3 regions of the Lactobacillus paragasseri genome follow, and region 3 is predicted to be linked to each of the others. Evidence: predicted binding sites of a transcription regulator. Region 3 holds the regulator's gene; each other region holds the start of a gene.
What was found. The regulator HrcA, encoded in region 3, represses chaperone genes, less so after heat shock. The targets are predictions, from matches to a motif close to TTAGCACTCNNNNNNNNNGAGTGCTAA.
Positions count from the first base shown of each region.

Region 1: the regulator HrcA is predicted to act here: its motif matches at 3,688-3,714, upstream of clpP (ATP-dependent Clp endopeptidase proteolytic subunit ClpP).
Region 2: the regulator HrcA is predicted to act here: its motif matches at 8,425-8,451, upstream of LpgJCM5343_RS06815 (ATP-dependent Clp protease ATP-binding subunit).

Region 1 covers NZ_AP018549.1:1,339,941-1,350,097, reverse strand. The annotation lists gene LpgJCM5343_RS06580 (HdeD family acid-resistance protein) at 1-30, shown strand, start outside; gene rapZ (RNase adapter RapZ) at 149-1,024, shown strand; gene LpgJCM5343_RS06570 (gluconeogenesis factor YvcK family protein) at 1,041-2,078, shown strand; gene whiA (DNA-binding protein WhiA) at 2,082-3,023, shown strand; gene clpP (ATP-dependent Clp endopeptidase proteolytic subunit ClpP) at 3,078-3,665, opposite strand; gene LpgJCM5343_RS06555 (APC family permease) at 3,807-5,255, opposite strand; gene LpgJCM5343_RS06550 (sugar-binding transcriptional regulator) at 5,689-6,720, shown strand; gene gap (type I glyceraldehyde-3-phosphate dehydrogenase) at 6,775-7,791, shown strand; gene LpgJCM5343_RS06540 (phosphoglycerate kinase) at 7,894-9,105, shown strand; gene tpiA (triose-phosphate isomerase) at 9,125-9,880, shown strand; gene eno (phosphopyruvate hydratase) at 9,923-10,157, shown strand, end outside.
Region 2 covers NZ_AP018549.1:1,393,359-1,403,515, forward strand. The annotation lists gene LpgJCM5343_RS06760 (RluA family pseudouridine synthase) at 1-876, opposite strand, end outside; gene LpgJCM5343_RS06765 (NAD kinase) at 879-1,682, opposite strand; gene yjbM (GTP diphosphokinase) at 1,682-2,308, opposite strand; gene LpgJCM5343_RS06775 (CYTH domain-containing protein) at 2,386-3,009, shown strand; gene LpgJCM5343_RS06780 (DsbA family protein) at 3,080-3,685, shown strand; gene LpgJCM5343_RS06785 (competence protein CoiA) at 3,695-4,567, opposite strand; gene LpgJCM5343_RS06790 (adaptor protein MecA) at 4,627-5,280, opposite strand; gene spxA (transcriptional regulator SpxA) at 5,384-5,785, opposite strand; gene ptsP (phosphoenolpyruvate--protein phosphotransferase) at 5,982-7,721, opposite strand; gene LpgJCM5343_RS06805 (phosphocarrier protein HPr) at 7,721-7,987, opposite strand; gene LpgJCM5343_RS06810 (hypothetical protein) at 8,107-8,289, opposite strand; gene LpgJCM5343_RS06815 (ATP-dependent Clp protease ATP-binding subunit) at 8,496-10,157, shown strand, end outside.
Region 3 covers NZ_AP018549.1:792,577-802,733, forward strand. The annotation lists gene truB (tRNA pseudouridine(55) synthase TruB) at 1-847, shown strand, start outside; gene ribF (riboflavin biosynthesis protein RibF) at 860-1,798, shown strand; gene abc-f (ribosomal protection-like ABC-F family protein) at 2,059-3,564, shown strand; gene LpgJCM5343_RS03910 (GyrI-like domain-containing protein) at 3,588-4,214, shown strand; gene hrcA (heat-inducible transcriptional repressor HrcA) at 4,355-5,413, shown strand; gene grpE (nucleotide exchange factor GrpE) at 5,425-6,003, shown strand; gene dnaK (molecular chaperone DnaK) at 6,021-7,892, shown strand; gene dnaJ (molecular chaperone DnaJ) at 7,972-9,138, shown strand; gene lepA (translation elongation factor 4) at 9,278-10,157, shown strand, end outside.

The sequences.
Region 1 (10,157 bases), 550 kb from region 3:
GAAATTTTTGTTTCATGGATGCACAGATAAAATAAAAAGTCGTTTTTAAAGTAGTTGATTGTGATAACTACTTGTGACAACGACTTTTTATTTTATTCAAAAAATGAAACACCCGGTATGTTATAATAGCGATTAAGGAGGGATAGCTATGGCTGAACAAAAGAAACAATTATTGATTGTTACTGGTATGAGTGGCGCAGGTAAAACTGTGGCAATCAAAGCTTTAGAAGATATGGGATATTTTGTGGTAGATAATTTACCACCAGAATTATTGGGAAGTTTCTGGGAATTAATTAACAATTCATCAGATTTTAGTAAGGCAGCAGTAGTTGTTGACTTGAGAGTAAAAAGCTTCTACAAAGATTTGGTTGACGAAATTAAATCTTTAGAAGATAGTCAAAATGTTCAGTCGACCGTCTTGTTTTTAGATGCTTCAGATGATGTATTAGTATCTCGGTATAAGGAAACAAGACGTTTGCCACCATTAGCTCATACAGGACGCTTATTGGATGGAATTCAAGAAGAAAGAGCTATTTTATCAAGAACTAAAAATATATCAAATATAATTATTGATACCTCCCGTTTAACTACTAAGGAATTAAAAGCTAAATTAGTAGATAAGTTTGGAGATAATCAAACTCGGACTTTTTCAATTGAAGTAATGAGTTTCGGCTTTAAGTATGGTATTCCAATTGATGCTGATATTGTAATGGATGTGAGATTTTTACCGAATCCATTCTATATTCCTCAACTTAAACCATTTACTGGCTTAGATCGTCGAGTTTTTGATTATGTAATGAGCAAGAAAGAAACTAAAAAGTTTTATGCTAAGTTTTTAGACATGTTAGAGACGGCTATTCCCGGATATATTGCGGAAGGAAAAGAAAAATTAACTATTGCAATTGGATGTACTGGTGGTCAACACCGGAGCGTTTCAATCGCTCGCCAATTAGCAGTTGATTTGGCTAAGAAATATCCTGTTGATATTTCTCATCGAGAAATTAGTCGTTATATTGGACAATAAAGGAGATTGTTGGGAGATGGCGTACGGAGAAAATAAAATTGTACGTGTCATTCGCGGACGTCGCCCTAAAATTGTTGTTATTGGTGGTGGAACAGGGTTACCTGTTATTTTGAATGCTTTAAAGGAACAAAATGCCGATATAACAGCTATTGTAACTGTGGCAGACGATGGTGGATCATCAGGTGCAATTAGAGATTATATTAATGTGGTGCCGCCAGGCGATATTAGAAATGTGCTAGTTTCTTTATCCGACTTACCACAGGAAGAAAAAGATATTTTTCAATACCGTTTTAATTCATCTGACTCATTTTTTGCAGGTCATGCAATTGGAAATTTAATTATTGCCGCTTTAGATGAAATGCAAGGGAATATTTTTGATGCTGTTCAATCGTTATCAAGAATGATGCGAATTGATGGGCGAATTTTCCCTGCTTCAAACGAACCCTTAACTTTAAATGCAGAATTTATTGATGGGACAACTGAAGCTGGTGAAACAGAAATTACTTCAAAGGATAAGCGCATTAAACGAGTATGGGTAACTGATACTGATTCTGACGATGAGCCAAAGGCAGTTTTACCTGTTTTAGCTGCAATTATGCAAGCAGACGCAGTGGTTTTAGGACCAGGTAGTTTATTTACCTCAATTTTACCTAATTTGATGATTTCTAATTTAGGTGATGCTGTGAGACAAACTAAGGCTGAAGTTATTTATATCTGTAATATCATGACGCAGCAAGGTGAAACAGATCATTTCACAGCAGCGGAACATGTTCAAGTTATTAATGATCATTTAGGTGGTCATTATATTAATACTGCCTTAGTTAACGGAGCTAAAATTGATATGAGTAAGTTTAATCCGGCAGATTATGATGCTTATCTTGAACCGGTAAGAAATGATTTTGCTGGGTTACGGGCTCAAGATTGCCGCGTAATTACGGCTGACTTTATTGATCAGCATAGTGGATTAGTTTTTCATGATGGTAAAAAAGTAGCCGATGAAATTTTAAATTTGGCTTTTGAAGCATATTGCCGAAGAAAAAAGGAACAGGATTAGTTAATGGTTTCATACGCAAGTGATGTAAAAAAAGAACTTACTAGTCTGCCAGTTCATCCAGAACATGCTAAGGCAGAATTAGCAGCTTTTTTGCGAATGAACGGAGTACTTAGTCTTCATGACCATCAATTTAGTCTAGATATCACAACTGAAAATCCAGCCATTGCTAGAAGAATATTTTCTTTAATTAAAACAGCCTATGGAATCGAGCCGCTGCTAATTGTTTCTAAGAAAATGAAGTTAAAGAAAAATTATCAATATTTAGTTAGGCTTCAAAAACAAGTTCATGAAATTTTAAGTGATCTAGAGATATTTGACAGTGATAATGGCTTGATTACCGGAATTCCTGAGAAGATTATGACATCGGAACAAAGGGCAATGTCATACTTAAGAGGAGCTTTTTTAGCAGCTGGAAGTGTGAATAATCCTGAAACGAGTCGATATCATTTAGAGATCTATTCTCTTTATGAAAATCATAATAATGATTTACTGGAATTAATGAATAGTTTCTTTTATTTAAATGCAAAAGCTACAAAAAGACGTAATGGATATATTGTATATTTAAAAGAAGCTGAAAAAATTGGTGATTTTCTACATATTGTAGGTGCCGTCAATGCAATGTTAGCATTTGAAGACTTAAGAATTATGCGGGATATGCGTAATTCGGTGAATCGGTTAGTAAATTGCGATACAGCAAATTTGAAGAAAACCGCGAATGCAGCAGCTAAGCAGGTTGAGGATATTCAATTAATTGAAGAAAAAGTGGGGTTAGAAAATTTGCCAGAAAAATTGGCAATCCTAGCACACTTTAGATTAATGCATCCTGAACTTTCACTCAAAGAAGTTGCAGCTCAGGTTCCAGATGGCCCAATTTCAAAGTCAGGAGTTAACCACCGTTTTCAAAAAATTCGTGAAATGGCGCAACAGTTAAAAGAAGAAAATTAGTCAAAAAAAATAGAGCTCACATCTATCGTGAGCTCTATTTTTTGTTAAATTAAACTAGTCTTTCTTTTGGTTAACCAAAATTTCATCAATTAGACCATAGTCTTTAGCTTCTTCTGCAGATAAGTAATTATCGCGTTCAGTATCTTTAAGGATCTTATCAAGAGGTTGCCCAGTAGTTTCATGTAATATTTGGTTAAGCTTCTTACGACTCTTCAAGATTTCATTAGCTGCAATTTGAATGTCGGTTTGTTGACCTTGTGCACCACCTAAAGGCTGGTGAATAAGAACTGTTGAATTTGGTAATGCAAAACGTTTACCCTTAGTTCCGCTAGTCAAAAGAATTGAAGCCATTGAAGCAGCCATACCAATTGCAATTGTAGATACATCTGACTTAATAAAGTTCATTGTATCCATAATTGCGAGACCAGAAGTAATAACACCGCCTGGAGAGTTAATGTATAGAGAAATATCTTTAGTATTGTCTTGTGCATCTAAGAATAAAAGTTGAGCGATGATTGAGTTGGCCATTTGGTCGTTAATTTCACCGCTAAGCATAATAATTCTATCTTTTAATAATCTTGAGTAAATGTCGTAAGCACGTTCACCACGTGCAGTTTGTTCAATAACTGTAGGTACGAGCATTAATTTTACCTCCTAAACAAAATTAGCACTCTAATAAGTACAGTGCTAATTAAATCACTTACTTTTAATCATGTCAACTAATCAAACTTAATTTTATGTAGAAAAAATGAACGATATAGCAAGCATATCGTTCATTTAAAGTTACTTCATTAATGGGTTAGTTCCATCTTCTCTTTTTTTGATTGCTGGCAAAATTAAGCCTAAAACAATCAAGATAATTGGAGTAATGATGTTAAGAAATAGGGTAAATGGATCTGGTGAGTAGATTCCTAAAATACAACATGCTGCTGTAACAATAAAACACCATATCCCAGCTGTATAAGCTAATCCTTGATTCTTTGTCATTTGGTAAGAAGTATCAAACTTCTTTTGTTGCTTTCTAAGTGCAATATATGCTGCGAATACCCATAAGTAACGCATTGGCATTGTAGTTGAATTTAATTTAACTAATTGAGCCATAACTGCCTGTGCATCAGGTAATAAAGCTTGTGCTGCAATTAAACCACCTGAAAGAATTACAACCATCCAGATACCGTTAATGTAGGCACCATGTTTATTTATCTTAAGAAGCTTCTTAGGAATAAAGTTTTTAGCTTCTTTACTACCTAGTAGCATTCTTAAAGGAGCATCAATACTAATAACTAAAGTAGAGAATTGGCCAATAACGTTACACCATGAATAAATATACATAAATAAACCACCAACATGGTAATACTCGCCTAAACGTTGAAAGGCCATGTAAGCACCATTTGAAATATATTCGTTTAGATTGTTGTTAACAACTTTAGGATCAAACATTAAAGCCATAGCAAAAGTTCCTAAAATTGCAGAAACCATGACCATAATTGCTAAAGCCATCATTGCTTTAGGAAAGTTTTTGGTTGGATTTTTAACTTTGTTTACATAAGGAGATATCTTTTCACATCCACCGACAGCAAAAACTAAAATTGAAAGAGATGTTAAATATTTAAGGTTGAATGTGGGCATTAAACTCTTCCAATTAAAATTGATTGAGTAATAACCAGCATGGGGGTTAATTGCTGGTGCAGCAAACATCATAATAATAAATAAAATTGACATGATGAACATTGATGATCCAGCGATAGTGGCTAAACTTTTAAGTACTGGGATACCTTTAGTAGTAACCCAGCAGAAAAAGAGGAAGACCACTAAAGTGGCAAATTGAGTCCAAGCAGTTGGAAGACCATCATACCATTTAGTGTTGCCGAAGATTCCCCAAGCCATGGCTCTTAAGCCACCAGTACCTTTACTTGAAATATATACTACGTGGCATGCCCAATATGTCCACCCAGCGTAATAGGCCCACTTTGCACCCATAGTAGCATTAACCCATGAGGAAACACCACCATTAGCATTTTTAAAAGTTGCACCTAGTTCTCCAACCATTAATGCATAGGGAACAAAATATAACAGGAACATTAATATCCAGCTGAATATAACTTTGGTACCGTCAAAGTAAACATAACCGTTAACAACGTTACCGAAGCCCCAGACAGTTGAAAATGCCATCATCGCTAGCGTTGGCCAGAGCATTTTTTTGGCATTAGACTTTTTTTCTTCTTCGATCATAAAATAACCTTTCTGTCTATGTACATAATTAACATCAAATTTAATTATAACGAAAATGCTTACAGATGATAGATTTTTTCTAAATAAAGTGACAAAATACAAAAAAAGACAGCCAGATTGACTGACTGTCTCGTACTATGCGCCCCCTGAGAGTCGAACTCAGATTTTAAGAACCGGAATCTTACGTGCGATCCATTACACTAAGGGCACGACAAACTAAAATAAGTATATCAAAAAAAGAAGAAAGTACAAATTAATTATTCTGAAGGATATATCTTGAATTTAAAAAAAGATATTGCTATACTAAAAAATGTCGAGAGAGAAATGTGAATCTGAAGTTAATCAATTCGCGTCTCTCTAATATTTTTAAGCTTTTTGGGTCGCTGACCGTCATATGGCGGTATCAATTTTGACCCAATAGAGGGAGCGAGCAATGGACTCGGATTTAACCTTGTTGCAAAGCTTAGTTCCTGATGTTTTAAAAATAATTCGGCAACGTTTTCTTGTTCTTGAACAGATTTCGCTGTTAGCTCCAGTTGGGCGACGAGTTGTTGCTAAAAAATTAGGATTAAGCGAGCGCAATGTGCGAACTGAAACTGATTATTTGCGACAATTAGGTCTGATCAATATTCAGAGCTATGGGATGGAATTAACTGATAAAGGAAAGAGAACTTTAAAAGAAGCTGCTCCATTAATTGATCGTTTATTCAATGCAAGCCAAACTGAAATTGAATTGGCACAGAAGTTGGGTATTGATCGAGCAATTATTGTTCCTGGTGATATGGATCGGCAAGAGCGTGTAGTTGATTTGATGGGTGAACAACTTAATTCTGCCCTGGATCTTCTTTTACCGCTAGGAAAAAGTATCATTACCGTATTGGGTGGTACTACCGTTGCTGGAGTAGCTCGTCATCTTTCTCCTAAATTAAGTCGCTATCGCGATTTGTTGTTTGTTCCTGGAAGGGGAGCAGTTGGAGAAAGTGTTGAAATTCAAAGCAATACTGTAGCTCAGATGATGGCATCTGAAACGGGAGGTAGGCATAAAGGCCTATATCTACCAGAAAATGTATCATCTGAAGCCTTGACTTTATTACTTCAAGACACAGATATTGCGAATGCGATTTCAAACATTTATAATAGTGATATGGTGATACATGGAATTGGTAGAGCAGATGTCATGTCAAAGAGACGTGGCTTAGATGTTATGACTAATTCTAAGCTTCGAAATGATGGAGCTGTGGCCGAATGTTTCGGGTATTTCTTCGACCAACAAGGTAGACTTGTTAAACGTATCCCACGTATTGGTCTTCAACTAGAAGATTTAGATAAAATACCTCATGTATTCGCAATTGCTGCTGGTGCCAGCAAGGCTGCAGCAATTGCGGCTTACATGCATCATGCTCCCAAACAGACGTGGTTGATCACGGATGAAGGAGCCTCAAACTTGGTTTTAAAGGGGAAGTAATTCCCGTTTAAAATAAATTGTTACTTACATATTTCCTAAGGAGGAATATAGGATATGACAGTTAAAATTGGTATTAACGGTTTCGGCCGTATTGGTCGTTTAGCATTCCGTCGTATTATGGATTTAGGCGAAAAGTCTTCAGATATTGAAGTTGTTGCAATCAACGACTTGACTACTCCAGCACTTTTAGCTCACTTACTTAAGTATGACTCAACTCATGGTACTTTCAACCACGAAGTTTCAGCAACTGATGACTCAATCGTAGTTGACGGTAAGAAGTACCGTGTTTACGCTGAACCACAAGCACAAAACATTCCTTGGGTTAAGAATGATGGCGTTGACTTCGTTCTTGAATGTACTGGTTTCTACACTAGCAAAGCTAAGTCAGAAGCTCACCTTAAGGCTGGTGCAAAGCGTGTATTAATTTCTGCACCTGCTGGTTCAGACTTGAAGACCATTGTTTACGGCGTAAACGATGATACTTTGACTGCTGACGACAAGATTGTTTCAGCTGGTTCATGTACTACTAACTCATTAGCACCAATGGTTAATGCTTTACAAAAGGAATTCGGCATTGAAGTTGGTACTATGACTACTATCCACGCTTACACTTCAACTCAAATGCTTTTGGATGGTCCTGTACGTGGTGGTAACTTACGTTCTGCTCGTGCTGCAGCTATCAACATTATTCCTCACTCAACTGGTGCTGCTAAGGCTATTGGTCTTGTTGTTCCAGAATTGAACGGTAAGTTGAACGGTCACGCACAACGTGTTCCAGTTCCAGATGGTTCTGTAACTGAATTAGTTTCAATCTTAAGCAAGGATGTAACTGCTGACGAAGTTAACGAAGCAGTTAAGAAGTACGAAAGTCCTTCATTTGCATACAACGACCACAACATCGTTTCTAGCGACGTTTTAGGTATGACTGCTGGTTCAATCTTTGACCCAACTCAAACCATGGTAACTACTGCAGGTGACAAGCAATTAGTTAAGACTGTTGCTTGGTACGACAACGAATACTCATTCACTTGCCAAATGGTTCGTACTTTATTGAAATTTGCTACTCTTTAATCATTAATTAATTATTGATTTTAGTAAGCAGACGAGAGAAGGCGGAGGGAATTACTTCCTCCGCCTTTTTTCAAATAATCTATCGGAGGTAAATTAATTTAAATGGCTAAATTAATCGTTTCAGACCTTGATCTTAAAGGTAAAAAAGTTTTAGTTCGTGTTGACTTCAATGTTCCAATTAAAAATGGTGTTATTGGTGATGACAACCGTATCGTTGCTGCTTTGCCAACTATTAAGTACATTATTGAACATGGTGGTAAAGCAATCTTGCTGAGCCACTTGGGCCGTGTAAAGTCAGATGCTGACAAGAAGGAATTATCATTACGTCCAGTAGCAGAACGCTTAAGTGAGTTATTAAAGAAGCCTGTAACTTTTGTACCAGAAAATGAAGGTAAAGAAGTTGAAGAAACCATCGATAAAATGAAAGATGGCGACGTTATTGTTCTTGAAAACACTAGATTCCAAGATATTGACAATGACTTTGGTAAACGTGAATCTAAGAACGATCCAAAACTTGGCGAATACTGGGCAAGTCTTGGCGATGTATTTGTAAACGACGCATTTGGTACTGCTCACAGAAGTCACGCTTCAAATGTTGGTATTGCAACTGCTATGAAGAAGGCTGGTAAACCTGCAGCAGCTGGTTTCTTACTTGAAAAGGAAATCAAGTTCTTAGGTGATGCTGTTGAAAACCCAGTTCATCCATTTGTAACTATCCTTGGTGGTGCAAAAGTATCAGATAAGATTGGTGTTATTGAAAACTTAATTCCTAAGTCAGATCACATTTTAATTGGTGGTGGTATGGCTTACACATTCTTAGCTGCACAAGGCCACAAGATTGGTAAATCATTATTTGAAGCTGATAAAGTTGAACTCGCAAAAGAATTATTAGCAAAAGCTGGCGATAAGATTGTATTGCCTGTAGATAATGTTGCAGCAACTGAATTCTCAAACGATGCTCCTCACGAAGTTGTTGGTGATGATATTCCTGACAATGAAATGGGTCTTGATATTGGTCCTAAGACTGTTGAAAAATTTAGAGACATCTTAAAGGATGCTAAGACTGTTGTATGGAATGGACCTATGGGTGCATTCGAAATGCCAAACTACGCAGAAGGTACTTTGGAAGTTGGTCGTGCATTAGCTGACTTGAAGGATGCTGTAACTATTATCGGTGGTGGTGACTCAACTGCTGCTGCTAAGCAATTGGGAATTGCTCCTAAGATCAGCCACATTTCTACTGGTGGTGGTGCTTCACTTAACTACCTTGAAGGTAAAGAATTACCAGGAATCGCTTGTGTTTCTGACAAGTAAAATTAGGAGGAATTTTTAAATGCGTACACCAATTATTGCTGGTAACTGGAAATTACATATGAACCCAGAACAAACTGTTGAATTTGTAAATGCAGTTAAGGGTAAGTTACCAGATCCAAGTAAAGTTGAATCAGTTATTGCTGCACCTGCAGTTGATCTTTATGTTTTAAAGAAAACTGCTGAAGGCTCAAACTTACATACTGGTGCAGAAAATGCATACTTTGAAGTTGAAGGTGCATTTACTGGTGAAACTTCACCAAAAGTTTTAAACGAAATGGGTATTGACTACTGTATTATTGGTCACTCAGAACGTCGTGGCTACTTCCACGAAACTGATGAAGACATTAACAATAAAGCTAAAGCTTTATTTGCTAATGGCGTAACTCCAATTATTTGCTGTGGTGAATCTCTTGAAACTCGTGAAGCTAATAAGCAAGAAGAATGGGTAGTTGCTCAAATCAAAGCTGCTTTAGATGGTTTGACTGCAGAACAAGTTTCTAAGCTTGTTATTGCTTATGAACCAATTTGGGCTATTGGTACTGGTAAGACTGCTTCTGCTGATCAAGCTGAAGAAATGTGCAAGACTATTCGTGAAACTGTAAAAGACTTGTACAACGAAGAAACTGCTGAAAACGTTCGTATTCAATACGGTGGTTCAGTAAAACCAGCTAACGTTAAAGAATTAATGTCTAAACCTGATATTGATGGTGGTTTAGTTGGCGGTGCTTCACTTGATCCAGAATCATTCTTAGCATTAGTAAACTACCAAGATTAATTAACAATTTATTTAAACGGAATTAGAAAAAGGAGAATCTCCATGTCTGTTATTACTGATATTCACGCACGTGAAGTTCTTGACTCTCGTGGTAATCCAACTGTTGAAGCAGAAGTTTATACTGAATTAGGCGGCTTTGGTCGTGCTATTGTTCCATCTGGTGCTTCTACTGGTGAACATGAAGCCGTAGAATTACGTGATGGTGACAAGTCTCGCTTTGGTGGTCAAGGCGTTTTAACTGCTGTTGAAAATGTTAACGGCGAAATTGCTAAAGCTG
Region 2 (10,157 bases), 600 kb from region 3:
TTGCCACAAACATTTCATATCCACTGGTTCTGAAATAGTAACCTCCTGCTTACGTTCCGAAAAAGGATCATCAAACTTAAGATAAAAGCAATTCAAAGCTTGTCGTTTAAAATTATCTTTAATCCCATACAAGGGATCACCAAACAAGGGATGGTCAAGATACTGCATGTGAACTCTAATTTGATGAGTTCGACCAGTTAATAACTGTAATTCAACTAAGCTTGCACCATTAACTTGGTCTAAAACACGGTATTTTGTAATTGAGCGTTGACCATTAGCTACTATTCCGCGTTTAACGCTGGCATCTAGTTTACCAATTGGCGCATCGATAATCCCTATTTCTTGTTCTTTACTAAAATTGCCATGCACAATTGCATGATATTTTTTAATAAAACAATCCTTCCCCATTTCGCTAAATCGAGCATGAGCAACTGCATTTTTTCCAACTAAAACTAACCCTGATGTATCACGATCAAGTCTTGTAATAACATGTGGCTTAAGATCTTTCTGCCCATTTTTCTGAAAATAATATAGCAATCTGTTAACTACTGCATCATTATCTTCATAGCGAGATGGGATTGACAAAACGCCAGCTTCTTTATTAATGACTAAATAATCATGCTGTTCAAGAACAATATTCAGCTGATTAGTAGATGGTTTTAGCCATTGATTTTTCTTCTCTTCACCTAAGATAAAGATTACTTCATCCCCTGAATGTAAAAGATAGCTAGTATAGCGGCGATGGTGATTTACCAAAATCATCCCACCATTATGCTGGCTATTAGTTAAAGCTCTTTTAGAAAAACCATTTCTTAACAAAAAACGCCCCAATTTTTGAGGTGTTTTATTTTCAAATTTTAATTTAAAATATTGCATAATTATTTATTTTTAGGTTGCCCAATAAAGGCATCCTCTACCCGATTCCAAAAATGAGTATGTTGATACTTATCAAACCGAATAACATGTTGAGAAATACGGTATTCAATTTTCTTAATATGCTTATGATTAAATTCATATCCATCATAGGTTACTACGTAGTGATCATCACTTTCTGGTTTAATAGTTATCCATTCATCTGGAGCAATAACTATTGGCGATGACAAAGTTCTGAAAACACGGTTATTAATCGAAGCTATTTCAGTCATCTGCAGGGCTTTTAAACGGGGGTGAATAACTGCGCCGCCTAAAGATTTGCTATAAGCGGTAGAACCTGTAGGCGTTGAAACACATAAGCCGTCTCCTTTAAAGCTCTCAAAGAATTGATCTCTAATATAAACATCAGCCTTTAAAGTCTTTGAAACTCGTTTAATTGTTGCTTCATTCAAAGCGAGCAACTTTTTCTTTTCACCTGAACCAGTAGTAATAATTAACTCTAGCAGTGGATAAGAAGCGGAAGAGGGTTGCTTCTTAGTTAAATTATCAACCATCTTGCCAATTTCAAAGTTACGCCAATCAGTATAAAAGCCTAAGTGTCCTGTATGTACACCAATAAACCTTATTTGATCAACTAAATTTTGATATTTGTGAAAACCCGAAATTAAAGTTCCATCTCCCCCAATTGTGATTACCACATCAGGATTCTCAGGATCAATTTCAATCTTTCTAGAATCAAGTAATTTTTCTAATGCCTTAACTACTGCCAAGGTTTCAACTTTTTCATTATAAACGAGTGCGACTTTCATTATTGTTCTTTTCCTTTAGATTTAGTAAAAATTCTCTGTGCTTCCTGCACTTCATCTTTAATTGATGACATTTCTTCATCTAACTTATAAGCAGCTTCAGCTGTTGATTTAAGTCGCTTAGAAATATCTTCTGGGTACTTCCCTTGATATTTATAATTTAAAGTATGCTCTACTGTTGCCCAAAAATTCATTGCCAAGGTCCGAATTTGAATTTCGGCAATAATCTTTTTTGGTCCATCAGGTAAAAAAACAGAATATTCAATTACCATATGGTAAGAACGGTATCCAGATGGTTTTGCGTTTTGAATATAGTCCCTTTCTTCAATTACCTGCATATCTTGACGCTGGTGAATTAGGTCAACTACTCGATAAATATCATCCACAAATTGACACATAATTCGAATGCCAGCTATATCTTGCATATCGTTCTCAATGACATCAGGAGCAATAACTCGCCGCGTCATTTTTTCTTTAATTGAATCGACGGTTTTTACGCGTCCGACCACGAATTCAATCGGCGAATGCTCACCCTTGTTTAAAAAACTTTGTCTAAGTGATCGAAATTTAACTTTTAATTCAGATACAGCCTGTTGATAAGGCCATAAAAATAAATCCCAATCTTTCATGTATAAATCCTTTCCGTTTCAAACAAAATTATTCTACCATAGAGAGGGATAACATTAACTAGTGAAAGGATAAAATTATGAGTAAAAATTTAGAAATTGAATCAAAAACACTCCTAGATAAAGATACCTACGAAAAAATGCGTGATGCATTTACCGCTAAATCAGATTTTATTCAAAAGAACTACTACTTTGATACACCTGATTTTGACTTAAAAAATAGTGATGCCAGTTTAAGAATTAGAATTCTAGTTGATCACGCTGAACAAACTATTAAGGTTAAGGAAACCAAACCTAAAGAAAATAAATATAGTGAAAGAGTAGAAATTAATGATCTTTTGTCAGTAGCCCAAGCCGAGCAAATGGCTCAAAGTGCATATGAAGGTACTTTTTTCTTATTTGGCGGTGATGTTGGTAATTATTTACAAAAACATTATTCTAAAGAATCCATTCACTCTTTAAAATTAATTTCTTGGAGTCAAACACGGAGAATATTAGCCGTTGGACCAGAAAATTGTGAATTAACTCTTGATTTAACAGAATTTCCAGATGGCTATTATGACTTTGAATTAGAAATTGAAAATGATGATCCAGCAACTATAAAAAAAGTACTTGCTGAATTAGAAAAGCAGTTTGATTTCAAAGCTAACAAGGAAAATACTAACCAAAGTAAAGTAAAACGTGCTTGGGAACACAAAAAATAAAACAAATTTTTTCCCATTTCGTTCATTTTCTGATACAGTATTCATGAACTTGGACGGAGGAAATAGCAAAATGTTTGAAATATTTTTCTTTGTTAATCCGATTGGAATTAACTGTTATCAAAATGAACAGGAAATAATTGCTGCAGTCAGTGTTTATAAACAAAATATTTCTTACCACTTTATTCCCATGACTACCATGAACACAATTCGTAACGATATCAGAGCGAGACATCTTTCATCAAGTAATGTCGAAATTTTTAACACTTTTAGTCAAAGTGCTTACAATGCAACCAAAGATTATCACACCCTAAAATTAATAGTAGGTAATAAAAAGGCTAGACAATATATCATTAAATTGCAACATGCTATTAATGATATGGGCAAAATTTATTCATCAGAGCTTATTAATGAAATTTTGAGCTCACTAAATGTTTCGATTAAGAGCTTCAAAAAGAATCGAGAATCGAATTACATCAAGCTTTCAATGGATAAAGACTTAAAACTTGCCGATGACTTGAATGTTGTAACTACTCCAACTACGATTATTTTTAATTATGATAATGACCGTGGAGACTCAGGAATGATGATTGAAGGTTGTGCAAATCGAGAAGAAATTGAGTCAGCAATTACTGGGGATAGACAAACTAGTAGTGATAATAGTTTACGCTTATTATAATTTATTGAGCTAACTGGCTTTTAAGTCAGCTAGCTTTTTTTGTAGAAAAATTATTATTGGACTTTTTTCCTTCGGCTCTCGTAATTTTAAGAAGAGTTCATCTGGAATATCTGCCACAGAATAATGTAACTGATATAATAACGAAGCAATTTTCAGTCCCAGTTTACTTTTTTGATTAATTTGCTTTTGTAGATATATTTTTTGATCTTGAATATAGCTTATTTTATTTTTTCTAGTAGATGGAATGAAAGTAAACAAGCTTGCCACGCCTCTTTCATCTAATGAAAAAGTTTTAATTTCATAACTTAGTTCAGAACTAAGTGCTGCCATTAAAATATTATATTTTAATGTAATCACACAACTAAATGGATTAATTTCTAAATAATACCATTGCCATTGTGTACTGTATCTTAAAAAGATTTTTTGAGAACGATTAATTTTATTTTTCAAATAATGCCTTTTCCCGACAATCCAAATATCTTTAATCTGCAATTTTTTATATAAGGCATGGCGATGTGCAAATTCTGCCCCACTCAAGGGTGCGCATTGCACTTCAAAAGATAATCTATTTTCTACTAATACATCTGCTCTCAATTGTTGATCTAAAAGTGGAACTTCAATATCTGCTCGAAGTCCATTTGCTTTTAACGCAGTGCACAATAACTGTTTTGCCTGTAAATGCTCTTCCTTTTCCCCTGTTCCCTTTACCTGATAAAAATGTTTAAAAAATGGCTTTTTTTCTTCCGATAAAATCAGAATCATTCGATGCCGACAAGATGGACAAAGATAAGATTCTTGATTCAACTTTTTTAATCCCTTACTAACTTGTTCTGCTTCATTAATTGCTAAGACTAATTTTTGATTTAAAATAGCAGCATACATTTTATCGCCCATTATTATATACGCAAAAAGGAGATGATTTTTTTCATCTCCTTTATTTTTTAATCAAAATATTGTCTTAGATTTCCTAACGCGTCTTGCCTAATCAAACACTTTGCATTTTTCTTTATTTTTTGGAATTGCTTTTCTGTCATTCCATTTCCATATTCATTAGCAATTACCCACGTATCTTCAGGCTTTAATTCAACATAATTGTCATCTAAGTAGGCTAAATCTAAATAATATTCATGATGGTAAGTATATAAACTAGATGCTAAGCCATCAACTTTTAATGCATCCGCTAAGGCGGCAACTAAATCAATACTATCAATCTTAAAGACTCGGCGATTATCACTAATTAATTTATCTTGATTATTAATTTTTGTTTTACGATCATCATTATCCGATCCGGCGCCTAATCCCTTTAACAGATCACGTAATTGATCGTTAGGGTTATCACCGACATCTTCATCACTATCAGGTACTTTAGAAATTAGTAACTCTAATCCAGAACTACTTGGCATAACTTGAAAAGTAACTGGATCGCCTTTAGCAAAAGTATGATCTGTATCGACTTCACTTAAAATTTGATAGAAGAAATGTTGAATTTGACTTTTATTTCCTAATAAATCGAGCATTGTTATTCCGCGCTCTTTAAGTTCATCTGCATCCATTGTTACACGAATGGTGTTCTCACTTATTCTGTGTACTTCCACTTGTTATCACCTCGAAGTCTCTTGTCTTTAATACATTGTAACCTATTTTCTTGCTCATACAAAAACGCTAGCTTAAAAAGGCTAACGTTTTTACAATTTTTAATTAAAGATCAGCTGTCATTGCTTGGATTTCTTCAAGCTCTAAACGACGAACCTTTCGAGGAAGAAATCTTCTAATTTCATCTTCGTTATATCCTACTTGCAAACGTCTGTCATCCATAATGATTGGACGTCTTAATAAACTTGGATTTTTTTCAACAAGATCAATTAATTGATCAATTGATAAGTCATCTAAATTGATTTTTAAATTTTGGAAAGTACGAGAACGAGTAGAAATTATTTCTTCCGTTCCATTTTCAGTCATACGTAAAATTTGCATGATTTCTTCTTTGTTCAATGGATTAGCAAAAATGTTTCTTTCCTTAAAAGGAATATCGTGTTCTTTTAACCATGCTTTTGCCTTACGACATGACGTACAACTTGGTGATGTATATAAATTTAACACTTAACTCCACACTCCTTTGCGTGTAGAAAAATAACTACTGTTTCACTTACAATTATTATTGTATCACAAATACTTGTTTTTTGTAAGTTGTAATTAGATTTCTTCTTATTATCTTACAAATATTACTTTATCAGTAAATAATGAAGTTTGTGTGAAGTTTTGAAAGAAAAAAGAGTACTTACGTACTCTTTTTCTATTAATCATTAATGTTAAGCTTCTTCATAGTTTCTTCAACTAACTTCTTGTTTTCATCGGCAGTTTCTGAAACAAAACAAGCTTTATTAGCTAATTCTTTAATATCTTCAGTATTGATCTTCTTCATCAAACTTCTGATACGTAAGATTGAAGTTGCACTCATCGAATATTCATCAAGTCCCATTGATAAAAGAATTGGGAACATGATATCATCACCAGCAGCTTCACCACACATACCACACCAAATACCGTTTTCATGAGCACCATCAATAGTGTGCTTAATCAAACGTAAAACAGATGGGTTATATGGTTGATAAAGATAAGAAACATTATCGTTACCACGATCGGCAGCCATAGTATATTGGATTAAATCGTTAGTTCCAATTGAGAAGAAATCAACTTCTTTAGCAAATTGGTCAGCTAACACTGCAGCAGCTGGAACTTCGATCATCATACCAACTTGTAGGTCGTCACCGACCTTCACGCCTTCTTTAACAAGTTTATCTTTTTCTTCAGCTAAGATTTGCTTAGCTTCACGTAATTCTGCCAAAGTACCAATCATTGGGAACATAATTCCTAATGGACCATATGCAGAAGCACGAAGTAAAGCTCTTAATTGAGTTATAAAGATATCCTTGTATTGCATTGAAAGACGAATAGCACGAACACCTAGGAATGGGTTCATTTCTTCTGGAAGATCCCAATAATCTAAGTGCTTGTCACCACCGATATCACAAGTTCTAATGATAGTTTGCTTACCATCCATATCTTTGATAACTTCCTTATAAGCATCGAATTGAGCTTCTTCAGATGGGAAGTCTTTTGAATTCATGTATAAGAATTCAGTTCTGTACAAACCAATTGCTTCAGCACCGTTTTCTTTTACACCCTTCATATCATTAGGAGTACCAATGTTAGCGGCAATGATAAACTTCTTATTATCTGCAGTTACAGATGGTTCATTCTTTAACTTCTTCCATTCTTCCTTTTGCTTAGCAAAGGCTTCACCTTTCTTGGTGTACTCTTCAACTTGAGCATCAGTTGGGTTAACAATAGCATCACCATCTAAACCGTCAGCAATAAGCATATCACCATCTTTAACGTCTTTAGTAATGCTTTCAGTACCTACAACAGCTGGAATTTCTAATGAACGAGCCATGATTGCTGAGTGAGCAGTTCTACCACCAATATCAGTTACAAATCCCTTAACATACTTTTTGTTAAGTTGAGCTGTATCACTTGGTGTTAAATCATAAGCCACAACAACAACTTCATGGTCAATAGCTGCAGGATCTGGTAATTTCTTACCAAGAAGGTGTGCCATAATACGTTTTGAAACATCACGTACGTCAGCTGCACGTTCTTGCATATATGCATTATCAGTCATGCCTTCAAAGATGGTAATAAACTTTTGAGCAGTTTCATCTAATTCAGCTTCAGCATTAACTTTTTGATCTTTGATTTCTGTTTCAATGGCACCAGTAAATTCTGGGTCACTTAGGAAGAGAAGGTGAGCATCAAAAACTTGTGCTTCTTCTGCTCCTAAACTTTCCTTAGCCTTATCACGAACTTTTTCCAGTTCTTTAGTTGATTCTTCAACAACTTTTTTAAAACGAGCTACTTCAGCATCAACATCGCTAACTGAGGTTTTAGAAAACGAAAGGTCAGGTTCTACCAAAAGGTAGGCTGGTGCAACTGCAATACCATCACTGGCAGCAATTCCCTTTAAAGTTTTCGACATTATTCAGCTAAACCTTCCTTTTTCATAGTGTCAGCAATAGCTTCGATTGCTTCTTTAGCATCGTCACCATCAGCAGTAATAGTTACATCTGCACCTTGGCCAACACCTAAAGACATAACACCCATAATTGACTTCAAGTTTACTGATTTACCGTTGTATTCCAAGTTAATATCTGAATTAAACTTAGATGCTGCTTGTACCAACAAAGTAGCTGGACGAGCATGAATACCAGTTTCAGCAACAATATGAAATTCGCGTTTTTCCATTTTAAATTATCTCCTTTAAAATCAAAAATAATCGGGAGTTTTATACCCACTCGTTTATTAGGTTATCATGTTTTTTAAATGAAAACAACACAAATGTAAATGTTTACATTATAAGTTGCTTAATTTTCATTATCAGATAAGGTATAGATTATATCCCCACCACGTTGAGCAATTCCAGTTATACTTTGCCTTTTACCATAGCTTCTAAGTGCCAATTGAAATTGAAAGGCATCTTTAGGACTAACTCTATATTCTTTTAGTTCGCCACTCACGATTTGATCTAGTATTTTTTTATAATCCATATCTTATAAATTTCACTCCTTAAATTTTGTTAGTCTAGTAAAAAATTAATTCTTCACCTATTGTAGCAATTATTCATCAAAAATCTAATCTAACTACTTGCAATTAGTAAGTATCCGTACTATGATATTACCAAGTTAGCACTTGAGTATCAAGAGTGCTAAAATAACAATATAGCCTGTATATTATAAGAAAGGCGGAAATATTAATGCTATGCGATAACTGTCATGAACGTCCTGCCTCAATTCATCTTTATACAAATGTTAATGGGCAAGATCGTGAAATATCATTATGCCAACAATGTTATCAAGAATTAAAAAATCAACAAGGACAAATTAATAATATGAATAATAACAATGCTTTTTTTGGCGATTTTGATGATTTATTAAACGCCTTAAACAATAGTAATAACGAACAAAATAACTCTCAAGAACGGGATCCACGAATGCAAATGGGTGGTGGACGTCGCGGTGGTAATAACGGTGGTCAAAAATCATTATTAGACCAATATGGAACTGACTTAACTGATCTAGCAAAGAAAGGAAAAATTGATCCAGTTATTGGACGTGATAAAGAAATCGCTAGAGTTATTGAGATCTTAAACAGACGTACCAAAAACAATCCAGTTCTAATTGGAGAAGCCGGCGTTGGTAAAACAGCCGTTGTTGAAGGACTAGCACAACAAATTGTCGACGGATCCGTTCCTGCTAAGCTACAAGATAAGCGTATTATTTCACTAAATATGGTTTCGATGGTTCAAGGTACTGGCATTCGTGGTCAATTTGAACAAAGAATGCAGCAACTAATTAAAGAACTTGAACAAAATGACAATATCATTTTATTTATTGATGAAATTCATGAATTAGTCGGTGCGGGTAACGCTGAAGGTGGTATGGACGCTGGCAATATTATCAAACCAGCCTTAGCTCGTGGAGATTTCCAACTAATTGGTGCAACTACCATCAAAGAATATCGAAACATTGAGAAAGATTCTGCTTTAGCACGTAGGTTTCAACCAGTTGAAGTTAAAGAACCAACTACTGAAGAAACAGTTAAAATTTTACAAGGTATTCGTAAACGCTACGAAGATTATCACCATGTTCATTATACTGATGAAGCAATTCAAGCTGCCGTTGCCCTTTCATCTCGTTACATTCAAGATCGTTTCTTACCTGATAAAGCCATTGACCTTCTAGACGAAGCTGGTTCAAGAATGAACCTTACCATTCCTTATGTCGATAGCGAAAAAATCAAAGAAAGATTAGATGCAGCTGAAAACTTAAAGCAAGAAGCCTTGAAGAATGAAGACTATGAAAAAGCAGCATACTATCGCGATCAAATTGAAAAATATGAAAAATTAAAAGATCAAAAAGTAGATCCAGATCACACACCTCAGATTACCGAAAAGATCATGAATAAGATTGTTGAAGAAAAAACTAATATTCCTGTTGGCGACCTACAAAAACAGGAAGAAACTCAATTAAAGAACTTATCAACCGATCTTAAAGATAATGTAATTGGTCAAAATAAAGCTGTTGAAACTGTTGCTCGCGCAATTCGTCGTAACCGTGTTGGTTTTAACAAGTCCGGCCGTCCAATTGGCTCATTCCTTTTTGTAGGACCAACTGGCGTTGGTAAAACAGAGTTAGCTAAGCAATTAGCTAAACAAATCTTTGGTACTGAAGATGCGATGATTCGTTTTGACATGAGTGAATATATGGAACAATATTCAGTATCTAAGTTAATTGGCTCTGCTCCAGGTTACGTAGGATACGAAGAAGCAGGTCAATTGACTGAGAGAGTACGTCACAATCCTTACAGCTTAATTCTATTTGACGAAATTGAAAAGGCTCATCCGGATGTACTTCAC
Region 3 (10,157 bases):
CAGTGATTGTGTTTATAAGTTAAGAAAGATACTTCAAATTAGAAATATTGGACATGCAGGCACGCTTGATCCTGAAGTAAATGGCGTATTACCAATTGCTATTGGACAAGCCACGAAATTGATCGAATTGATGCATGAAAAGCCCAAATCTTATATTGGAAGTGGAATGTTTGGACGGTCAACTGATAGCTATGATTTAGATGGTAAAACTATTGCTGAAGAAAAAATAAATACACCATTTACAAAAAGTGAGATTATTGCTGGAATGAAGCAGTTAACAGGAAAACTTGAACAGGTCCCTCCAATTTATTCAGCTGTAAGAGTAAATGGTAAAAGACTTTATGAATATGCTCGAGAAAATATTCCAGTTGAACGTCCCAAGAGAAAAGTCAATGTTTATAGTTATGAATTAACAAAAGATCCTGAGTACGATCCACTGGAAAAAACGGAAAGCTTTGATTTTGCAATTCGTTGCTCTAAAGGAACCTATGTCAGGTCATTAGTAAATGATCTGGGTGAAAAGTTAGGTGTTCCTGCTGTAATGACTAGTCTTACCCGAACTAGTAGTTCAGGCTATGACTTAAATCAAGCTGTAGATTTAGAAACAATTGAAGCAGAAGTAGATACTCCTGAAAAATGGCTTCAGCCAATTGATAGTTTTTTTGCTGAATTACCTCAACTTCAACTTTCGCCGGATCAATTTAAGCGGGTCTCAAACGGTGCAAGTATCAATTTAAATACCAGTTATGCTAAGGTCGCTTTGGTTTATAATGGTCATATAAAAGCTATTTATCAGCGACAAGGAAAAATCTATCGCCCTGAGATGATGCTTTTAAAAAATGAATAGCGAGAGTAAAAAATGAAAGTAATAACCTTAGATTATCCGATCTCTGCACCTATTACAAATCAAAAGGTAATCTTAACGTTAGGTTTTTTTGATGGGGTGCATATTGGTCATCAGAAACTTATTAAAGATGCAAAATTAATAGCCGAGGAGAAGAAGTTGCCATTAATGGTGATGACTTTTGATAAGCATCCTAAAGAGATATACAAAAATGATCATAAATTTGTTTATTTAGAAACGGCCCATGAAAAAGAACAAAAAATGGAAAAGCTGGGAGTAGATTATTTAGTGATTATTAAATTTACTAAAGAATTTAGTCAGCTTAAACCGCAGGATTTTGTAGATCAAGTAATTATGAAACTTAAAGCAGATACAGTTGTGGTAGGTTTTGATTATACTTATGGTCCAAAAGATATTGCTAATGTAGAAAATCTTCCCAAGTTTGCGCGAGGTAGGTTTCAAATTGTAGTGGAGCCTAAACAATCTATTGATAAAATTAAAGTTGGTTCCACCTACATTAGAAAGGCAATCCAAGGTGGAAATGTTGAATTAGCGGCTGCCTTACTAGGACAACCATATGAAACTTCAGGTATTATTGTTCATGGGTTTAGAAGAGGACATAAAATAGGCTTCCCGACTGCTAATCTTGATATTTCTGATGCTAAAGTTTTACCAGCTGAGGGAGTTTATGCAACCAGGGCTAAAATAAATGGAAAATGGCATGATGCTATGACTAGTGTTGGTTACAACGAAACTTTTAAAACAAACCACGGTTTAACAATTGAAACGAATATTTTTAATTTCGATGAGGAAGCATATGGTGAACCATTAACTTTAGCGTGGTACAAGTTTATACGTTCAAATAAAAAATTTTCTGGAATTGAAGAATTATCACGTCAACTAGACCAAGATAAACGAAATATAAAGCAATATTTCTATGATTTAGAAAAATAATTATTTGGATCTATCTTTTTATAATTAATGTGATAAAATGTCTTTATCAATTGAAATCTAATATTGAAAGAAGGTTACGCCATTGCGTTTTTAATCTTGCAAAATAGCATAGTTGAATTTTAATAATTATTTTTTCTTTTATAGGGGACAACTGTGCACTTTTGACAAGATTGAACGTAGATGGAATATCTTCTTTTTTGCTTAATAAGGAGAAAGTCTGCACTTGTCAAAAGTGTAGGCTTTTTTCGTGAGGTGATTATATGAGCAATATTAAGATTTCAAACCTTTCTTTTAAATATTCCGACAGTAGTGAAAATATTTTTAATAATTTAAATTTAGATTTGGATAGTAGTTGGAAATTAGGACTTGTAGGCAGAAATGGCAGAGGAAAGACAACATTCTTGAATCTGTTACGTGGAAAATTGCAAGGAACAGGAGCCATCAAAGCTAACCTTGAATTTAATTACTTTCCTCTTTATGTGGAAAATGAAGAACAATTAACTCTCTATGCTTTAGAAGAACAAGTTCAATTTGACCGGTGGGAACTTGAACGTGAATTGAATTTAATGCAAGTAGACGCTAATCTTATTTGGCAACCTTTTAATACTTTAAGTGGAGGGGAGCAAACTAAGATATTATTAGCTTTATCTTTTATTAATAAGGATGCTTTTCCATTAATTGACGAACCAACGAATCATTTAGACGAAGAGTCGCGAAAACAAGTGGTTAGATATTTGCAAAAACATTCGCAAGGTTATATTGTTGTGAGTCATGATCGAGATTTTTTAAATCAGGTAACTAATCATGTTCTTGCAATTGAAAATACAGAGATTCATTTATATCAGGGAAATTATGCAAGCTATGAAGATACTAAAGAGAAGCGTGATAAGTTTAACCAGGAGAAAAATGAAAAACTCCGTGGTCAAATTAAAACTTTAAATGCAAGTAGACAGCGTATTAAAGGATATTCACTTCAATCAGAAAATAATAAAAAAGCTAGTGCACATAAGAATGAAATTCATGCAGATATTAATAAGGGATTTTTTGGTCATAAGGCTGCTAAGATAATGAAAAGATCAAAAAATATTGAAAGAAGGATGAATAAAGATATCCAAGATAGAAAAGGTTTAATAAGGAATGTTGAATCTGTGCCAGAATTAGAGATGAATTTTCAACCAAACTATCACTCGACTTTATTAGAAACTCGGCATTTAGATTTGAAAGTTCAAGATAAAAAGTTGTTTAAAGACCTAAATTTAATTGTTAAAAAACGAGGAATTGTTTCCCTTGAAGGAAAAAATGGATCGGGAAAATCTACTTTTTTGAAAAGTGTTTTAAATAAAAATATAGATGTAACTTATCAAGGAATTTTAAGTTTAACTAATGGTTTAAAAATTTCCTATTTACCACAAAATTTTGTAGAATATTCAGGCACTTTGGCAGAATTTGTTCAAAAGGAACATTTGTCTTATGAGAAAATGCTTAATATGCTTAGAAAAATGGGTTTTCCTAGAACAAGTTTTGAGACGAGAATTGAAGAAATGAGCATGGGGCAGCAAAAAAGAGTGGCCATTGCTAAGTCATTAGTTGAAGAGGCTGACCTTTATCTGTGGGATGAGCCAGCAAATTACCTAGATGTGTTTAACCAAGATCAATTAATTGATGTTTTAAAGAAGGTTAAACCAGCGATGCTTTTAGTTGAGCATGATGAGTATTTTATTAGTCAAGTAGCAAGTAAACGGATAAAATTAAAGGTAGATGACTAGCAGATTGTATAGAAAGAATAAAAATGGCATTTGATTATAAAAAAGAATATAAAAATTTGTATCATCCAAAAAAGCAACCTGAAATTATTAAGGTTCCTAAAATGAATTACATCGCAGTTTCAGGAAGTGGAGATCCTAATCAGGAAGGTGGGACTTATCACAAGGCGTTAGAATTACTTTATGGGCTTGCCTATACTATCAAGATGAGCAAAAAAAGTGAGCATAAAATGCCAGGATATTTTGATTATGTAGTGCCACCACTTGAAGGACTATGGTGGTCAAAAGATAAGCAAAAAATTGATTATGCTCACAAGGAGAACTTCGCCTGGATATCGATGATTCGACTGCCTGATTTTGTTACAGAAAAGGAATTTAATTGGGCAGTTAAGACAGCTACTGAGAAGAAAAAGCAAGATTTTTTTCAAGTTAAATTCTTTACTTATGATGAAGGACTTTGCGCTCAGATAATGCACATTGGTAGTTATGATGATGAGCCAGCGACAATTGAAGAGATACATCGATTTGTAAAAAAAGAAAATTATCAGATAGATATTCAAAATCCACGCTATCATCATGAAATATATTTAAGTGATCCAAGGAGAACTAAGACTGAAAGGCGTAAAACTGTAATTAGACTACCAATTAAATGATTAAGGTAAGCACTTGTTGCTTATCTTTTTTTATAAAAAGCAAATTTAATTAGCACTCTGCTTGCACAATTGCTAAGTTATGGTATCATATTAATTGTTAGCACAAGAGGAAGAAGAGTGCTAATGATGGGGGCGAGAAAATGTTGACTGAACGGCAAGAACTTATTTTAAAGACTATTATTATGGACTTTACTCAGTCTCATGAGCCAGTAGGTTCTAAGACCGTGATGAATCAACTGCCTGTCAAGGTTTCAAGTGCTACAGTTCGAAATGAAATGGCGGCACTAGAAGAAAAGGGACTACTTGAGAAGACTCATTCTTCAAGTGGTAGAATTCCTTCAACTGCTGGTTATCGGTATTACTTAGATCATTTGATTAATCCCGTAAAAATACCAGCATCCGTCTATAATCGAATTATTTATCAATTAGACCAACCCTTTCAACAAGTTAATGAAATCGTACAAGAAGCTGCAAAAATTCTGTCTGATTTAACTAATTACACTGCTTTTGCAGCGGGTCCTGAAACTCGCTCGGTTAAAGTAACTGGTTTTAGGATCGTTCCCCTTTCAAGCCATCAAGTGATGGCAATATTAGTTACGGATGACGGTAATGTAAAGAATCAAATCTACACGTTACCTCATCATACAAATGGGGAGGAGATTGAAAAAGCAGTTCGACTAATTAATGATCAATTAGTTGGAAAACCACTTAGTTCAGTTAATGAAGTGTTACTTAAGAGAATTGCAGACCATCTAGTTGCTGGTGGATCAGCAACTGAAATTTTGGATTTGCTTCAAGATGTTATTAAGGATGCTGCTAGTGAGCAAATGTATGTGGATGGTCAGATTAATCTTTTGAGTAATTATGAAAGTGACGATTTAGCTAAAGTTAAATCTCTCTACAAATTAATTGATCAAAATGATGCTATTTCAAGCTTGATTGGTTTTAATCCTAAAGATGAAATTAAGAATGATTCAAAGTCGAAAGTTCAAGTTAAGTTAGGTTCTGAATTACAATCAGATCTACTTGAAGATTATAGTTTGTTGACTGCACAATATAGCGTTGGTAAATATGGTAAAGGAACAATAGCATTACTTGGACCAACTAACATGCCATACTCGCAGATGATCGGATTACTCGAGTATTTTAGGAATGAACTAGCAAAGAAATTGTTAGATTATTATGGTAGATTTAAGTAAGGAGGTTAGCTGTGAGTAAAGAAGAGTTTCCGCATGAAAAAGATTTAAAAGACGAGGTGACCCCAGATAAGGCACCAAAGAAAGATCCAAAAGCAACTCCGAAAGAGGAAGTTAAGGAAAATCCAGCAAAAGATTATGAAAAAGAAATCGCTGAATTGAGAGCTAAGAATAAGGATCTTGAAGATAAATATCTACGTAGTGAAGCTGAGATTCAGAATATGCAAGCACGTTATGCAAAAGAGCGTGCGCAATTGATTAAATATGAATCTCAAAGCCTCGCTAAAGAAGTTTTGCCAGCAATGGATAACTTAGAACGCGCGTTAGCTATTAAAGCAGATGATGAGGCAGCTAAGCAACTCCAAAAGGGTGTTCAGATGACACTTGACTCATTAGTTAAATCAATGAAAGATCAAGGAATCACTGAAATCAAAGCCGAAGGTGAAACTTTTGACCCTGCGCTACATCAAGCTGTTCAAACTGTTGCAGCAGAAAATGATGATCAAAAGGATCACGTAGTTAAAGTTTTACAAAAAGGATATCAATATAAAGATAGAACATTAAGACCAGCAATGGTTGTAGTGGCTCAATAAGAAAGGAAGTTACATATATGTCAAAAGTTATTGGTATTGACTTAGGTACGACTAACTCAGCTGTTGCCGTACTTGAAGGAAAAGAACCTAAGATTATTACTAACCCAGAAGGTAACCGTACGACTCCTTCTGTAGTTGCCTTTAAGAATGGTGAAATTCAAGTTGGGGAAGTTGCTAAGCGTCAAGCTATTACTAACCCTAACACTATTGTTTCAATTAAGAGCCATATGGGTGAAGAAGGTTACAAGGTTAAGGTTGGCGATAAGGAATATACTCCACAAGAAATTTCAGCCTTTATTTTGCAATACATTAAAAAGTTTTCTGAAGATTACTTAGGTGAAAAGGTAACTGATGCAGTTATCACTGTTCCTGCTTATTTCAATGACGCACAACGTCAAGCTACTAAAGATGCCGGAAAGATTGCTGGTTTAAATGTTCAAAGAATTATCAACGAACCAACAGCTTCTGCTTTAGCATATGGTCTTGATAAAGATGAAAATGATGAAAAAGTTTTAGTATATGACCTTGGTGGTGGTACTTTTGATGTTTCCATCTTGCAACTAGGTGATGGTGTCTTCCAAGTATTGTCAACTAATGGTGATACTCACCTTGGTGGTGATGACTTCGATAAGAGAATTATGGATTGGTTAATCCAAAACTTTAAGGAAGAAAATGGTGTTGACTTATCTAATGATAAGATGGCATTACAACGTTTAAAGGATGCTGCTGAAAAGGCTAAGAAAGACTTATCTGGCGTTTCATCAACTCACATTTCACTTCCATTCATTTCTGCTGGAGAAGCTGGTCCTCTTCACCTTGAAGCTGATTTAACTCGTGCTAAGTTTGATGAATTAACTGATGACTTAGTTCAAAAGACTAAGATTGCTTTTGACAATGCATTAAGTGATGCTGGCTTGAGCGTAAGTGATATTGACAAAGTTATTTTGAATGGTGGTTCAACTCGTATTCCTGCAGTTCAAAAAGCTGTTAAGGAATGGGCTGGAAAAGAACCTGATCACTCAATTAACCCTGATGAAGCTGTTGCTTTAGGTGCAGCAATTCAAGGTGGTGTTATTTCTGGTGATGTTAAGGATATCGTTTTACTTGATGTCACTCCATTATCACTTGGTATTGAAACTATGGGTGGTGTCTTCACTAAGTTAATTGATAGAAACACTACTATCCCAACTTCAAAGAGCCAAATCTTCTCAACTGCAGCAGATAATCAACCAGCTGTTGATGTTCACGTTCTTCAAGGTGAACGTCCAATGGCAGCAGATGATAAGACTTTAGGACGTTTTGAATTAACTGATATTCCACCAGCACCACGTGGTGTTCCACAAATTCAAGTTACTTTCGATATCGACAAGAACGGTATTGTAAATGTTTCTGCTAAGGATATGGGTACTGGTAAGGAACAAAAGATTACCATTAAGAGTTCTTCTGGTCTATCAGACGAAGAAATTAAGAAGATGCAAAAAGATGCTGAAGAGCATGCTGAAGAAGATAAGAAGCGTAAGGAAGAAGTTGATTTACGTAATGAAGTAGATCAATTAATCTTTACTACTGAAAAGACTTTGAAAGAAACTAAGGGTAAAGTTCCTGAAACTGAAACCAAGAATGTTCAAGATGCTTTGGATGCTTTGAAGAAAGCTCAAAAAGATAACAACTTGGATGAAATGAAAGAAAAGAAGGAAGCTTTATCAAAGGCTGCTCAAGATTTAGCTGTTAAACTTTACCAACAAAACGGTGGTGCTCAAGGTGCTGCTGGTCAAGCTGGACCTCAAGGAGCGCAAGGTGGTCAACCAAATAATGATAATGGCTCAAGCAACGGTCAAGGTGGTTCAACTGTTGATGGAGACTTTCACAAGGTAGACCCTGACAAGTAAAAAGATTTATAATTAAATCAAACAAGAAAAGAACTGCGTGATTGTAGTTCTTTTCTTTTATGAATGAAGGAGTTTTCAGATGGCACAACGTGATTATTATGATGTGCTGGGTGTTGATAAGAATGCTAGTGAAAGCGACATTAACAAGGCTTACCGCAAGCTGGCAAAAAAATATCACCCAGACTTAAACCATGAACCTGGCGCTGAAGAAAAATACAAAGAAGTAAATGAAGCATACGAGGTTCTGCATGATAAGCAAAAAAGGGCTCAATATGATCAATTTGGTCAAGCCGGTGTAAACGGTCAAGCTGGTTTTGGCGGTCAAGGTTATGGTGGCTTTGGTGGCCAAGGTGGTTATTCATCTCAAGGCTTTGGTGATTTTGGTGATATTTTTGGTGATATCTTTGGTTCAGCTTTTGGTGGTGGACGAAGTCGAGTAGATCCAACTGCTCCTCAAAAGGGTCAAGACTTGGATTATACAATGACAATTGACTTCATGGATGCGATCAAAGGCAAGAAGACAGATATTACTTACACAAGAAGTGAAGTTTGCCCAACTTGTGATGGTTCAGGTGCTGAAAAGGGAACTCACCCAATTACCTGTGACAAGTGTCACGGAACTGGTGTCATGACTGTAACTCGTCAAACGCCACTTGGAGTCATCCAGCAGCAAACTACATGTGATAAATGTGGTGGACGTGGTACGATCATTAAACATCCATGTCAAACTTGCCATGGTAAAGGAACCGTTGATAAAAAGCAAACACTTGAAGTTAAAGTCCCAGCTGGTATTGACAATGGTCAACAAATTCGCTTAAGTGGTCAAGGCGAAGCAGGTAAGAATGGTGGCCCTTATGGGGATTTGTATATTGTCTTTAGAGTTAAACCAAGCAAAGAATTTAGAAGAAATGGTACTACTATTTATAGTGATGCACCTATTTCCTTTGCTCAAGCAGCTTTGGGCGATAAAATTCGCGTAAATACTGTTCATGGACCGGTTGACTTGACTATTCCAGCTGGTACTCAACCTAATACTAACTTTAAGTTACGTGGTCAAGGCGTCCCTAAGATTAACGGTACTGGCAATGGAGATCAAGAAGTAACGGTTAAGGTTGTTATTCCAAAGAAAATTAACGATAAACAAAAAGAAGCTTTAGTTGATTATGTTAAAGCTGGTGGAGGAAATATTTCACCTCAAGAAAAGAACTTTTTTGAACGTTTAAAAGATAAATTAAACGGAGAATAAAAGTTAAAAGCGTATATCTCTATGAATAATGAGATATACGCTTTATTTTTAGTAAAAATTATCTTTGAAAATATTACATTAAGAATTTTATCTAAGTATCAGCCTTTGATATAATTAATAGAGCGAAAAAGGTGAGAACATGGATATTAAAAAATTACAAGACTATCAAAAACATATTCGGAATTTTTCGATCGTTGCTCATATTGATCATGGTAAGTCAACGATTGCAGATCGTATTTTAGAATTAACCGATACTGTATCTGAACGTCAAATGAAAAATCAATTACTTGATGATATGCCATTAGAGCGTCAACGCGGTATTACCATTAAACTTAATTCGGTAGAAGTAAAATATCATGCTAAAGATGGAGAAACATATATTTTTCACTTAATTGATACTCCGGGACATGTAGACTTTTCTTATGAAGTTTCGCGTTCTTTGGCAGCCTGTGAAGGAGCACTTTTAGTAGTAGATGCAACCCAAGGTGTTCAAGCGCAAACTTTAGCTAATACTTATCTAGCAATTGACGATGATTTGGAAATTTTGCCAGTCATTAATAAGATTGATTTGCCTTCAGCTGATCCTGAAATGTGCAAAAACGAAATTGAAGAGATGATTGGACTCGATGCCTCTGATGCTGTTGAAGTGTCCGGTAAGACAGGTCAAGGAATTCCTGAACTACTTGAGGAAATTGTTAAAAAGGTACCAGCACCAACTGGTGATTTGAATGCTCCTTTGAAGGCCTTAATTTTTGATTCAAAATATGATGATTATCGCGGGGTCGTTTTATCGGTTCGAATTGAAGAAGGAACTGTAAAACCTGGTGATAAGATTCGAATTATGAATACTGGGAAAGAATTTGAAGTGACAGAGGTTGGTGTTTCAAGTCCTCATCCTGTTAAAAAAGATATGCTTATTGCAGGGGACGTAGGATACTTGACTGCGAATATCAAGTCTGTTCGTGAAACTCGTGTAGGTGATACGATTACTAGCGCTGAAAATCCAACTGAGAAACCAC